3 regions of the Aeromonas sp. HMWF016 genome follow, and region 3 is predicted to be linked to each of the others. Evidence: riboswitches for the same ligand, from Rfam matches in the RefSeq annotation. Region 3 holds a riboswitch; each other region holds the start of a gene.
What was found. A riboswitch is a leader RNA that binds a small molecule or an ion and turns the genes downstream of it on or off. The one in region 3 is predicted to bind cyclic di-GMP.
Positions count from the first base shown of each region.

Region 1: it holds a riboswitch for cyclic di-GMP, as region 3 does, so the genes downstream of both, AACS24_RS08045 (immunoglobulin-like domain-containing protein) here and AACS24_RS19985 (glycosyl hydrolase family 18 protein) in region 3, are expected to answer to the same signal.
Region 2: it holds a riboswitch for cyclic di-GMP, as region 3 does, so the genes downstream of both, lafK (lateral flagellar response regulator transcription factor LafK) here and AACS24_RS19985 (glycosyl hydrolase family 18 protein) in region 3, are expected to answer to the same signal.

Region 1 is NZ_CAWNWX010000054.1:8,983-13,648, forward strand. Features, by position in the region: gene hemB (porphobilinogen synthase) at 1-655, shown strand, start outside; gene AACS24_RS08045 (immunoglobulin-like domain-containing protein) at 820-3,015, opposite strand; cyclic di-GMP riboswitch class I at 3,070-3,155, opposite strand; gene prlC (oligopeptidase A) at 3,580-4,666, shown strand, end outside.
Region 2 is NZ_CAWNWX010000082.1:128,269-132,934, forward strand. Features, by position in the region: gene fliFL (lateral flagellar M-ring protein FliFL) at 1-916, opposite strand, end outside; gene lfiE (lateral flagellar hook-basal body complex protein LfiE) at 934-1,260, opposite strand; gene lafK (lateral flagellar response regulator transcription factor LafK) at 1,272-2,534, opposite strand; cyclic di-GMP riboswitch class I at 2,784-2,871, opposite strand; gene lfhA (lateral flagellar biosynthesis protein LfhA) at 3,069-4,666, opposite strand, start outside.
Region 3 is NZ_CAWNWX010000114.1:79,787-84,452, reverse strand. Features, by position in the region: gene AACS24_RS19990 (ExeM/NucH family extracellular endonuclease) at 1-2,187, opposite strand; cyclic di-GMP riboswitch class I at 2,483-2,571, shown strand; gene AACS24_RS19985 (glycosyl hydrolase family 18 protein) at 2,688-4,666, shown strand, end outside.

The sequences.
Region 1 (4,666 bases), on a different contig from region 3:
GGGGGTCATCACCGACGTGGCGCTCGACCCGTTCACCACCCACGGTCAGGACGGCATCATCGATGACGAAGGCTATGTGCTGAACGACATCACCACCGAGATCCTGATCAAGCAGGCGCTCTCCCATGCCGAGGCTGGCGTCGATATAGTCGCGCCGTCCGACATGATGGATGGCCGCATCGGCGCCATCCGCGCTGCACTGGAAGAGAACGGCTTCATCAACACCCAGATCATGGCCTACTCTGCCAAGTACGCCTCCTGCTACTACGGCCCGTTCCGTGATGCAGTTGGCTCTGCCGGCAACCTCGGCAAGAGCAACAAGGCTACCTACCAGATGGATCCGGCCAACAGCAATGAAGCCCTGCACGAAGTGGCGCTGGATATTCAGGAAGGGGCCGACAGCGTGATGGTCAAGCCGGGCATGCCCTATCTGGATGTGATCCGTCAGGTGAAGGATAAGTTCGGCGTGCCGACCTTCGCCTATCAGGTGAGTGGCGAGTACGCCATGCACATGGCAGCGATCCAGAATGGCTGGCTGAAAGAGAAGGAGTGCATCATGGAGTCCCTGCTCTGCTTCAAGCGGGCCGGTGCTGACGGCATCCTCACCTACTTCGCCAAGCGCGTGGCGCAGTGGCTGAAAGAAGATGCCCGTTAATCCGGGTTGAAGAGATAAACGAGAGGGGGAGCCGATGGCTCCCCCTCTTTGTTATGGCTGGCTGATTACAACTTGGTCCAGGCATCGCTCCAGGCAGTGCCGGTCGCGGTTGATGCATAGTGGCGGAGGGAGCCTGCGGTTCCCTCTTGGTTATGACCGGCTGATTACAGCTTGGTCCAGGCATCGCTCCAGGCAGTGCCGGTACCCGGTGCATAGTGGCTGGTCGAGCCGCCACACCAGCCGCTGTAGGGCCAGGGTTTGCACTCGTAGTTGCCACCGGCATTGCTGACCCGATCACCGGCCTGATAGCTGGTGTTGGGGGCGTAGGCCGGGTAGTCACCATCGTTGCCGCCGTTGTCGCTCTCTTCAGCCAGGGTGACCGGGAAGCGCTGTACCACAGGCTGCTGGCCATCTGCCAGACCGTTGATCACCACTTCATAGCTACCATCGGTCACATTGCTGCCTTGCAATACCAGTGCGCTGGTACCGTTCACCAGACTGGTAGTGTTGCCATAGCTGCGGCCGTTCTGCTCCAGCGTGGCAGAGATCTGCACCGGGTTGGCGGTGGTGATGTTGAAGCGGATGGTGACCTGACCGTTGACTATGGTGTAGTCGGAACCCATGGCGCTGACGGTGAAGTCGCTGCTGCCGATCACCGGCGGCTTCTCGCCACCATCGCAGTCGCTCTCTCCCTGCAGACGCCAGACGCCCCACTCACCGGTCGTACCCGGCTCATCGTTCTGGGTCCACCATTCGGCGCGCCAGCTCTTGCCGTTGTGGCTGACGATGTCGCCGCCGACGTAGGTCTTTTTGGCATCCCAGCTGTTCTGACAGATGGCGCCCTGCTCCCTGACGGTCACGTTGCGCTGCTGGGTGACGCGCTGGCCTGCGCTATCGCTCACCTGATAGGTGAGGGTGTAGCGGCCGACCTTGCTGCTGTCGACGTTGCCGCTGACCTGAATGTTGGCGGTCAGATCGCCATCTTCCTCATCATGGGCGCTGACGCCGGCCATGGCGTTGAACGGCGTACCGAGCTCGATAGTAGTGTCCGCAATACCGGTAAAGACCGGCTTCATGCTGTAGACCTCGACGGTGCGAACCTGCTCGGTAGTCTGGTTGTCGCTGTCGCTCACCTTGTAGGTGAGGGGATAGAGGCCGATACGCTGGGTATCAACGCTCCCTTCCACCTGGATCTGGCTGGTCAGATCGCCATCTTCCTTGTCACTGGCGCTGACGCCGGCCAGCGGGTCAAAGCGGGTGCCGTGCTTGACGCGGGCATCGCTCAGGCCACTGAACACCGGCTTGCCGTTCTCGTCCGGCGGGGTGATGTTCTGCTCGTGGATGAAGGGGCCGTAGCTCTTGATGAAGGCTTCGTTGTAGGCCTGACCGGCCGCGCTGCGACCCATGTCCCAGTTAATGGACCAGGTCATCACGCCGCGCAGGGGCTGACCCTGACTCTTGAGGCGGTTGAAGGCGTCGAAGAGATCCTGTGGATTCTTGACGTAACCGGTGGCGGCGGCATCGATATTGGTCGGGATACCGAATACCAGCTTGTCGTGGGGGATCTTGTAGTAGCCGCGACTGCCGTTGATGAGAGAGTCCGCCATGTAGTAGATGAACTCCTCTTTCAGGGCATCGTTGTTCTGGGCGATCCAGCCTACCCCGTCGATCCAGATGCCGTCGCCCCCCTGGTTGTAGAACTGGGGGTTGATCCAGTCGTAGTAGCCTTCCAGCGCCCGCAGATAGGGGGTATAGAGACCGCTGGCGGTCAGGTAGGGGAATTCGGGCGCCATGGTGATGAGGAAGTTTTTCCCCTGCGCGCGGTAGTGGTCCTTGACCAGCCGCAGGGCAGCCGGGATCACGGTCTGGTTGTTGGCGGCAGTGATGGCGGACTGCTCCAGATCGATGTCCAGACCGTCGAAGCCATAGGTCTCCACCAGACGGATGATCTCGTCGGCGAAGGCCTGCTCCTGACCGGTACGCAGCTCGATATGGGCATCGGCACCGCCCAGCGCCAGCAACACGGAGCGGCCCTGGCTGTTCAGCAGGGCAATTTGCTCGATAAACTGGCTCTCGCTCATGCCGGTAGCCGGGTCGAGCTTGAAGGTGGGGATGGGATCGCTGCCATACACCTTCATGAAGGAGACATCGACCACGTTGTATTGCGGATTGACTTGGTCGAGCTTGACGCAGGGAGCGGTACCGCCCTGATAGCCAGAGCCACCGCACCAGTTGTGCCAGTAACCCACGACGACTCCGGATTGGGGATTGACCATGGCCTGACCGGCCGAGGCGGCCTGCGCCATGGGGGCGCCCATGCCGAGCAGACAGCCCAGCAGGGATAACTTCAATTTGTTCATCTTGATATCTCCATACAGTACAAACGGAGCGTCCAGCTATGGCCGAACGCTCCCGGGGGCAGCCCCGCTGTCATAGGAAATCTCCCTTAGACCGGTGGCTTTGCGTCGTGCCCTTTCGGTTCACTTTGCCTTTTTCACCCGTTCTCCGTGCGGCACGGAGAATCAAGTGACCTGAGTAACAGGCTGCTTATGATATGCACTTAAAAACAAATTAATCAACGTATGTGCATGATTTGTTTTAGTTATTAACTTATTGATTAATTATTTTCCAAGCATGGAAAGGGCCGGTGATAGTCTGTTGTGATGTACTCCTTTGTTGATTGGATTTGGTCTGCTCCCTTGTTGTTCGAGAGTTGAAAAAGCCGTAAAAAGAGCAAAAAAGTACCGATTATTCATGCTGTTGCCGTCCAGTGTCTGGCAGAGAGGTGTTTGAGCTCACAAAGAGGGGAAAACCGTGCCGACAGGCGGATTGAAGCTTGATTATTGCGTGACTTGGCCACATGTTAGAGAACCATGAAGAGCTGCTAAAGCGGTCTGTTCAAGACCAAACAAGAGGTAACCGGGATGAATAACCCTTTGCTGTCAATGGATTCGCTGCCCCCTTTCAGCCAGATCCAGCCTGATCATGTACAGCCCGCCGTGACGCAGGCCATCGCCGATTGCAAACAGAAGATCAAGGATGTGCTGGCGCACTCCGAGCCCCACACCTGGGACAGCCTGATCGCCCCGCTGGAAGAGGTCAACGACCGTCTGGCGCGGATCTGGTCACCGGTCAGCCACCTCAACTCCGTGCTCAACAGCGAACCACTGCGCGCGGCCCACGATGCCTGTCTGCCGCTGCTCTCCGAATTCCAGACCTATGTCGGTCAACACGAGGGGCTCTATCAAGCCTATCTGGCGCTCTCCGAGAGCGATGATTTCCCGCGGCTTGGCGGCGCCCAGCGCAAGGAGATCCAGAACACCCTGCGCGACTTCCGCCTCTCCGGTATTGGTCTGCCTGCCGAGGCGCAGCAGCGCTACGGCGAAATTCAGGCCCGCCTCTCCGAGCTGGCTTCCCGCTTCAGCAACAACGTGCTGGATGCGACCCAGGGCTGGCACAAGCTGGTGGCCGATGAGGCTGAGCTGGCCGGTCTGCCGGAGAGCGTGCTGGCGGCGGCTCGCCAGATGGCCGAGTTCAAAGGCAAGGAGGGGTGGCTGTTCACGCTGGATATTCCCTCCTACCTGCCGGTGATGATGTATGCCGACAACCGCGAGCTGCGGGCCGAGATGTATGAAGCCTTCACCACCCGCGCTTCCGATCAGGGGCCCAATGCTGGCAAGTGGGACAACTCCGCCATCATGACCGAGCTGCTCACCCTGCGCAGCGAGCTGGCCCGGTTGTTGGGCTTTGCCAACTATGCCGAGCTGTCGCTGGCGACCAAGATGGCTGACAAGACCAGCCAGGTGGTGGATTTCCTCACCGATCTGGCGGCCAAATCCCTGCCGCAAGGCAAAGCAGAGCTGGAAGAGATCCGCGCCTTTGCCGCCGAACAACACGGCCAGAGCGAGCTGGCAGCCTGGGATCTCGCCTACTACGCCGAGAAGCTCAAGCAGCACAAATTCTCCATCTCCGACGAGCAGCTGCGCCCCTACTTCCCCGCCAACAAGGTGG
Region 2 (4,666 bases), on a different contig from region 3:
TGCTCGACTCCTTGGTCACCACCCCTTGTGGATCCAGCTGCTGCTGGGTCTCCTCCACCGCATTGAAGTTGACGTCTGCGGCGATCTGCACCCGGAAGTTGCCGGTGCCCAGCATGGGATAGAGCATGTCGCTGGCACGCTGGCGAATGTATTGCTCCAGCTTGCGCACATACTCCATCTGCTGCACGCTCTGCTTGCCAAAACCGGCCTTGTCACCGAGTTCGGAACTCAGCAGCTGGCCAGCCTGATCGACAATAGTGACCGCCCCCGGTTTCATGCCAGAGATACTGCCTGCCACCAGGTTGGCAATGGCCTCGACCTGGCCGGGCTCCATGGCCTGCCCAGGTTGCAGATCGAGCATGACGGATGCACTCGGTTTCTCCTCGTCACGACCGACAAAGAGAGTGCGTTTGGGAATGGCGAGATGGACGCGGGCACTGCGCACCGCATCCAGCGAAATGATGGTGCGCGCCAGTTCGCCTTCCAGCGCGTGGCGATAACGGGCCCCCTCCATAAACTCACTGGTGCCGAGGCCGGTGACATTGTCCAGCCCCTCCAGACCCGCCGGCATGGCCGCTCTCACCCCTCTGGCCGCCAAGGCCATACGAACATGGGCCAGCTGATTCTCCGGCACCAGGATCTGGCCAGAGCTCTTCTCCAGCCGGAACGGCACCTGCTCCTTCTCCAGCATCTCCATGATGTTGGCGGTATCGTAGAGCTCCTGCTTGCCGTACAGGGGGACGTAGTTTTTGCTGGACGTCCACAGAATGACGACGATTGTGCCGGCAACGATGGCAGCCAGCAGGGCAATGGTCAGGATCGATTTATTGTCACGGGAGAGGCTGCGCCAGTTGCGAAGGCCCTCCTGCACGCGTGTTCTGAAGGAATCCGAAGCCCCTTGCGGGGACGTTACCAGTTCAGTCATCACTTACCTCAGAGCGGCATGCGCATAATGTCGTCAAAACCGGTCATCAGCTTGTTGCGCACCTGCATCAGGGCTGAAAAGCTGAGACCCGCTTTCTGACTGGCCACCATAGCCCCGACCAGATCATCGCTCTGGCCGGCATCAACAGCCGTCATCATGGCTGAAGCCATGTTCTGCTGTTCGTTGACTCTGCCGACAACGTCGCGCATGGCGTCGCTGAATGACACATTTGAGAGATCGTTGGATTCGATGGAAGGAGCCTGAGTGGCAACTCGTTGCATCTCCTGCATCTGCTGCAAAAGCGTTGCCTGTGATGACATCATTTCAATCTTCACGCCGTTATCCCTTAGTTTTGAAGCTGCTGCTCGATATCAATGCCCTGCTCACGCATCGCCGCCAGCTTGTATCTCAGAGCCCGGGTGGTCATCCCGAGCGCTTCTGCCGTGCGGGTACGATGGCCACGGAAGCGGCGCAAGGTCTCTAGTACAAATTGAAATTCTGCGTGCCGACGCGTCTCGCTCAACCCTTCCGGGGCGGAAAGGACTTCCGCCAATTCATGTTCGGGTTCCGCGACATAGCTGGGCAGCATCAAATCGACCGCTTGAATATGCAATCCGCGAGCCATGATTAATGAACGTTGAATGACGTTATCCAGCTCCCTGACGTTGCCCGGCCACTGATAAGCCAGCAGTTGCTTGCGGGCACTCTCGCTCAGGCGATATCCCTGCTGAGGCGCATAGCGTTCGATGAAATATTCAGCCAGCGGCAATATGTCATCAGGACGCTCGCGCAGTGCCGGCCAGTTCATCGGCAACACATCGAGGCGATAGAAGAGATCTTCCCTGAACTGGCCGGCAGCCACCAGATTACGCAGATCCTTGTTGCTGGCGGCGATGATCCGCACATCCAGCGCGATGGTCTGATGGCTACCGAGGCGCTCCACCTCACGCTCCTGCAAAACTCGCAACAACTTCGCCTGCAGTGACAGGGGCAACTCGGAGATTTCGTCGAGCATCAGGGTTCCGCCCTGCGCCTGCTCGAACTTGCCGGGCTGCGAACCCGTCGCACCGGTGAAGGCCCCCTTGTTGTGGCCAAACAGAATGGATTCGAGCATGGACTCGGGAATAGCGGCGCAGTTGATGGCGACAAACGGCTTGTGAGCACGGCTGGACATCTCGTGGATGTAACGCGCCAGACGCTCCTTGCCCGTTCCCGACTCACCGCCGATAAGAATGGTGGCAGCCGTTTTGGCTGCCCGGCGGGCAAGCTGCAACACTTGCAGGCTCATGGTCGAGACCGCGATCAGGTCTGGAATGGCCTGCCGCAGACGCAGTGCGCCCTTCACCACATCCAGCATCTGCTGCCCCCCGAAGGGCTTGATGATGTAGTCAATGGCACCGGCTCGCATCGCTTCTGCCGCAAGATAGGCCTGACGCTCATTAACCAGAATCACGCAATCAATGCCGCTAAAATCATGCACCAATTGAGGACCTACTTCGGTCATGAGATCCATATCGAGCAGGATTAAATCAACGGAACGACTGCCGAGAATTAATCTCGACTTGCGAATAGAGTCACAGCGGGAAACAGCATATCCCTGTGCAGCCAATATTCCTTCAATATCGTTCCCATCGACCATAGATGAGCTGATTAACAATAAATGGGGATCTTTCCCAAGACTGGCTGGTCTTGAGCTTTTTTTGATAGATACATCCGAAAGCATATGAACCCGAACCCGTGATTGTGGATAAAACAATCAACAGAACTGAAATGCCGAAATAAAAGACGCACAGGTACGCAGGCACTTCTAACGAGCACCTGCATCAAACCAGTGTTATATCAAGGCGGTAACAATGGCCTTGGCAACCCCGCTATCATGAGCATTCCTGCTTTTAGACCGGAGGCTTTGCGTCCTGACTTTTCAGTTCAGTTTGCCTTTTTCATGCGACTGCCCGTATTTGGACAAGACAGCACCAAATTAGTGGTGACTGCTGAGTGACACATGCGAATTTTTATATTTGTTATTTATCTTTGACGACCAAATGCGTCAAAAACAGTCACATCATAACGGCTTACAATTACAATTCAAGTAGATAGGCGGAATATATTCTTCCCATTTGCCTATTAACATGGCAGCCCTGTTTCAGCCTAGCGTACCAATAACCTCCACTCTCAACTCTTCCGGTATTTCATTATATGAGAGCACTTTGAGACCTTTTGCAAAAGATCGGGCATAACGCGCGATCAAGGGTCTAAGTTGTGGCATCACGACCAGTACCGGGGCATATCCTTGCTGCTGCAGCTGCTCTTTAACCAGCGGCATATTTTGCTGCAGCTGTGCCAGCAGTTGCGGATCAACCGGAAAACTGTCCAGCTGGATTTTCCCCTGCTGCTGCGACTGGTTCATAGCCGCCAGCAGGGTCTGCTCAAGACGGTCATCGAGCGTGAAGGTGGCAAGCACATCACGGCTACCGATCGCCTGTCTCACAATCTGGCGCTTCAAGGCACAACGAACATCGGAAGCAAGCAGCACGGGATCCTTGGTCAGCTCGCTGGCATCGAGCAGGGTCGTCGCCACCGTGCGTATATCCGTCAGGCTGACCTGTTCCTTTAGCAATTGCCGAAAAACTCGCAACTGCTGCATCTGGGTCAGGGCCAGATTGAGCTCTTCCGCCAGACGGGGCGACTGGGCCGCAAGATGTTGCCCCAGCTTGCCCACCTCGTCATGGCCAAAGAGGGCATCAAGCTGCTCACGCAGCAGCTTGCTGGCATGGGTCGCAATCACCGTTGCCGAATCCACCACCGAATAGCCAAGATTCAATGCCTTGGCCTTGTTTTCCGGTGAAATCCAGACTGCGCTCATGCCATATGCAGGATCCTGGGTCAGCTCGCCATCCAGCGAGCCATAGGTCTCGCCGCTGCTGATGGCCATCAGACGCTGACAATCGACATTGCCGGACGCCAGTGCCACACCGGAGAGCTTGATCCGGTACTGATCGGGCTGCAGCTGCAAATTGTCGCGAACCCGGATCTCGGGCAGCAGAAAACCGTACTGTTCCGATAGGGTTTTGCGAATGCCGCGCACCCGAGCCAGCAGCTCGGCACCTTTGTCAGCTTCCGCCAGCGGGACCAACCGATAGCCCAGTTCGATGGCGACGGTATCGACCGGCGGCAGATCCTGCCACTCCAGCCCTTGTGGTTCCGGCTGGGCAATCTGGCGAGCCAGCTCCTGCGCGGCATCCAGATCTGGAGTATTGACCACCCGTTTGCTCACGCTCCAGCCAGTCCAGGCCAGCACGGCGGCAAAGCTGAGGAAGGCCAGCATCGGCATGCCCGGCACCAGCCCCAGTACCAGCATGATGGCGGCGGCGGTATAGATGACGCGGGGAGAAGCCAGGATCTGGTCACCCACCTGATCCGCCATCTCACCTTCATCGCTGACCCGGGTCACAATGATGGCGGCAGCAGTAGACATCAGCAGCGAGGGGATCTGGGCAACCAAACCATCACCAATGGTCAGCAGGGCATAGCGCTGGAAGGCTTCGGCAACCGGCAGGGCGTGCTGGAAAATACCGATGGCAAGGCCGCCAACCAGGTTGATGATGAGTACCAGCATGCCGGCAATCGCATCACCGCGCACAAACTTGGAGGCACCATCCATCGCCCCGTAGAAGTCGGCTTCACGGGCGATCTCGTCCCGTCGAGCCCGCGCCTGATGCTGATCCATGGTGCCGGCATTGA
Region 3 (4,666 bases):
TTAGCGCCGACGGCGCCAGGCCAGCGGCAGCAGGGCCAGCAGGCCGAGCCCCAGTGCACCACCGCCACTGGAGCCGTGGTCCGGTTTGCCGGCATTACCCTTCATTTTCAGATCGACGATGATGGGGTCGTGGTCGGAGGCGCTGAACGGATTGTCCGATTTCAGCAGGGTGCCGGTGTACTGGTTGCCGTACTCGAACAGGTTGCTCTCGAAGGAGTTGATGTGCCAGTCGGCCACATTCACCACCTTGCTGGCCAGCGCCGGATTGGCAAGGGCATAGTCGAGGGTACCGAGTTCGCTGTCATAGCTGTAGGAGATGGCTTTCTCCTTGTTGAACTTGACGTTGAGATCGATCAGGCCATAGCTGCGAGTCACCTCGCGACCGAGCTGTTCATAGGACTGGTCACCGATAAAGGTATGGGAGGCCGAAACAATCTTGCGCTCGCTGGCAGCAGGGTTGTAATCGGTCAGCACCCGGATTGGATCTTCCTTGGCGTAGGAGTTGAAGTCACCCACCAGCAGCACCTGTCCCGGCAGCTTGCTGACGGCTTCACCCAGCACCTTGGCCGCGCTCACGCGGAACTCGGTACACTTGCCCTGCAGGTCGGCCGGCTCGGTCTTGCCATCGCCGTTTTCATAGCAGCCCGAGCCCTTGGACTTGAGGTGGTTGACCACCAGCGTCAGCGGATTTTTGCTGCCCGCGACGGTAAAGCTCTGCACCAGTGAATCGCGCTGGCCGGCGGTTTTGGCCACGCCACCCGTGGTATAGCGCTGCTCTGGCATGCGGATGACGTTTGCCTCGCTGGCCGGGGTGAGCAGGGCCGGGCGATAGATCATGGCCACCATGATGGCGTCGCCACCGAAGAATTTGTCGCTGGTGAGGAAGCTCGCCGGCAGCCGGACATAGGCGTAGTGCTTGCTCGCATCCTTCTGCTGCTCGTTGAGACGGGTCACCAGATTGTTGATGGCAGAGTTGTCGCCAAAGCCGTTGTTCTCCATCTCCATCAGGCCGAGCAGATCGGCATCCATCTCGGTGATGGCGTTGACGATCTTGGTGCGCTGCTTCTCGAAGTCGGCCTGGCTCTTGGCGCCGCGGTTGCACCCTTTGGCGTTGTCGGCATCCGCCTGATCTTTGCACAGCACGTTGAGCGCGCCGCCAATGCTGGAGTGGCTGGTGAAGTAGTTGAGCACGTTGAAGCTGCCGATCCGCAGATTGCTGCCACGGGCCCGGGCGGGGGCCGGCTGGCGGTCATCTTCCGGTGTACGCAGCAGGGCGCCGGCGCTCAGGGTGACATCGTTCGGTACCACCAGACGGAAGGCATCCTTGTTGTAGACGATGACCCCCTCCAGCCCGGTCAGTTGATCACCGATACGCAGATAGCCCTGATCGGCATCCCAGCCCGGGAACCAGGGCAGTACGCCATCCGGCGCCTTGTAATCAGACTCGACCACCAGCCGGTTGCTGCCATTTTTGGCGGCCAGAGCGACCGCTGCCGGACTGCTGGCAACATGGATCTGGGTCGGCTTGAGCAGTGGCGCCTTGTGGGAGAGCTCGACGTTGTTGCGATAAACCTTGTAGTCGAAACCGTAGTTGCGGGTCAGGTGGAGATCGCTGCTGCTGTCGAGCCGTACCCGCATCCCTTCGTGGCGATTGAGCGCCTGCGCCAGCGTCTCCCCTTCATTGACCTGCAATACGCTGGTTGGCACCGTCAGCCCCTGCGCTGTGACCTGCAGGCGGGCCTTGTTGGCCTCGAAGGTGGGTTTGAGCTGGGTGCCGCCGTAGTACTCCTCGACCCTGGCTTCGAGGCAAACTTCTGCCCCCGGTTTGAGGGTCGGGTAGTTGGCCGCAAGTTTGCTGTCATTGAGATAGACGAAGATGCCATCCGAGGTGGCCGGGTTGCCATCTCCCGCCGGATCAGTCAGATAGAAGCCTTTGGTCAGGCTCTGGCCGAGGGTGGTGACGACACCGCGTACCATGAAGGTACCCGGACTGATTTTTCCCGTAATGTTGCCGTTTTTATCGGTCACCGTGTCGGTAGCAAATGGGCTCCCTGATCCTGTTCCCTGAATGGTCGGGATCGGGGTGAGTTGCGCCGGATCTGCGGGGCAGACGAAGGCGGCGTGGGCGCCGGGGGCAGTGAGGGCCAGCCCCACGGCCAGCGACAGCAGGGTGCGAGTACCTTTCATAAGAGTTCCTTTTTTATTTTTGCCAGTGTTTCCATAGTCCTGGTCGTTGACCAAGGGCGCGCATTGTCACATTTCTGGCATGTCACACCAGTGAGCCAACGCACATTATAGGGATACAAATGAGCTCGCGTTGGTGTTTTTTGACTTGGCTAACACTTTGAAATTACTGACAAAATACTTAACTGCTGTCGTGGTGGGAAAGTGTGATCCTGCTGGCAACCACATATTTTTCTCCGAGAATGAAGATTGAGACTCGGCTGCATGCTTTCTATACTCGGTTTGTTCCTCACGGAACCCAGGTAAAGGGCAAACCGGTTGAAATGCCGGGACGCAATACCTCCGGTCTTTCGATCAGATAATGATCCAGATAGCGGGGTTTCCCTGGGTGAAGAGGCAGTGTGCGGCAAGTCCATGGCCGGTAGTCTCCCTCCCTTCATGCAGGTTGCGCTTGTGCTTTGCCTTGGTCACCAATGCCAAGACAAAACAAGGAAGATAACAATATGCAACAGTTCCTGAGGCCCAGCCGGCTTGCCGTGCTGGTGGCCATCTCTGCCATGCCCGCCTGGGCGCAGGCAGCCTATCCTGCCTACAAGGCCGGTACCGCCTACAAAGCCGGTGACATCGTCAGCAATGCCGGCGCCCTCTATGAATGCAAAGAGTTCCCCTACTCGGGCTGGTGCGGGGCATCACCCTATCACTATGAACCCGGTGTCGGTGTGGTCTGGGCGGATGCCTGGAAGCTCTACGGCGGCGAAGTACCGCCACCGGCGCTCGGTGTGGCCGTCAGCTCGCCGGCTGCCGGTGCCAGCTTCAACGAAGGGGCCAGCGTGGCGCTGGCGGTGACCCTGAGTGGCCCGGTCACTGCGCTGGCCCGGGTGGAATACCTTATCGACGGCAAACTCGCGGCCACGGCCAGCGCCTCGCCCTGGGGCGCCAGCTGGAGTGCCGCAGGCGTTGGGGCTCACGCCCTGAAAGCGCGGGCGCTGGATAAGGATGGCAAGGTACTGAGCGAGGCGGATTCGAGCTTCAACGTTGCCGCCGTGGTAGCACCAGAGGCGCCCAAGGTGAGCATCAGCAGCCCGGCCAGTGGTGCCAAGGTAACGCTGGGTCGCAGCGTGGCGGTGAGCGGCAACGTCACTGATGCCAACAACGATGTGGCCAAAGTCGAGCTGTTTGTCGATGGCAAGAAGGTAGGGGAAGACAATGCCGCCCCCTGGCAGGTCAACTGGACGCCCGATGCCAAAGGCAGTGCCTCCCTCAAGCTGGTTGCCACTGACAAGAGCAATCTGGTAGGCGAGTCAGCGGCAGTGAGCGTCACTGTCGAGGAGGCCGCACTGCCGCCGTCCGGCGGCAACCTCTCCTGCGATATCCGCCAGATCTACCGCCCGGATGGCTACGAGTGCATGGGTGATGACCATGCTCGCCGGGTCATCGGCTACTTCACCTCCTGGCGCACCGGCAAGAATGGCCTGCCCGCCTATCTGGTGAGCGATATCCCCTGGAGCAAGATCACCCACATCAACTACGCCTTCGCAGCGGTGGACGAGCAGAGCCACACCATCAAGGTGGATGACTCGGCGACCAAGATGACCTGGGATGGCGTGCCGGGTGCCGAGATGGATCCGGAGTTCGCCTACAAGGGCCACTTCAACCTGCTGTCGAAGTTCAAGAAGCAGTATCCGGACGTGAAGACCCTGATCTCAGTCGGGGGCTGGGCCGATACGCGCGGCTTCTACACCGCCACCACCAAGGGCGATTGCTCGGTCAATACCGACGGCATCAATGCGCTTGCCAGCTCGGCGGTGAGCTTTATCCGTCAGTACGGTTTTGACGGGGTCGATATCGACTACGAATACCCCACCTCCATGAAGGATGCGGGCAACCCCAACGACTTCCCGCTCTCCAACCAGTGCCGCGGCAAGCTGTTTGCCAACTACAAGGTGATGATGCAAACCCTGCGCAGCAAGCTGGATACGGCGGGCAGCGAGGATGGCCGCAAGTACATGCTGACCATCGCCTCGCCGGCTTCGGCTTATCTGCTGCGCGGCATGGAGAACTTCCAGGTCACCCAGTACCTCGACTACGTCAACCTGATGACCTACGACTTCCACGGTGCCTGGAACCACTTTGTCGGTCACAACGCCGCCCTGTTTGACAATAAGGCGGATGCCGAACTTGCCCACTGGGGCGTTTATACCCAGAGCCAGTTTGGCGGTATCGGCTACCTCAACGCGGCCTGGTCTGCCCACTACTTCCGTGGCGCATTGGCGGCCGGCAAGATCAACGTGGGCGTGCCTTACTACACCCGTGGTTGGCAGGGGGTCAGCGGTGGCACTCACGGTCTGGGTGGCAAGGCAGCACTGCCGAGCCAGAGCGATTGTCAGCCGGGTACCGGTGGCGGCACTATTCCGTGCGGTAACGGTGCGGTCGGTATCGACAACATCTGGCACGATCTGGACAAGAACGGCAAGGAGATCGG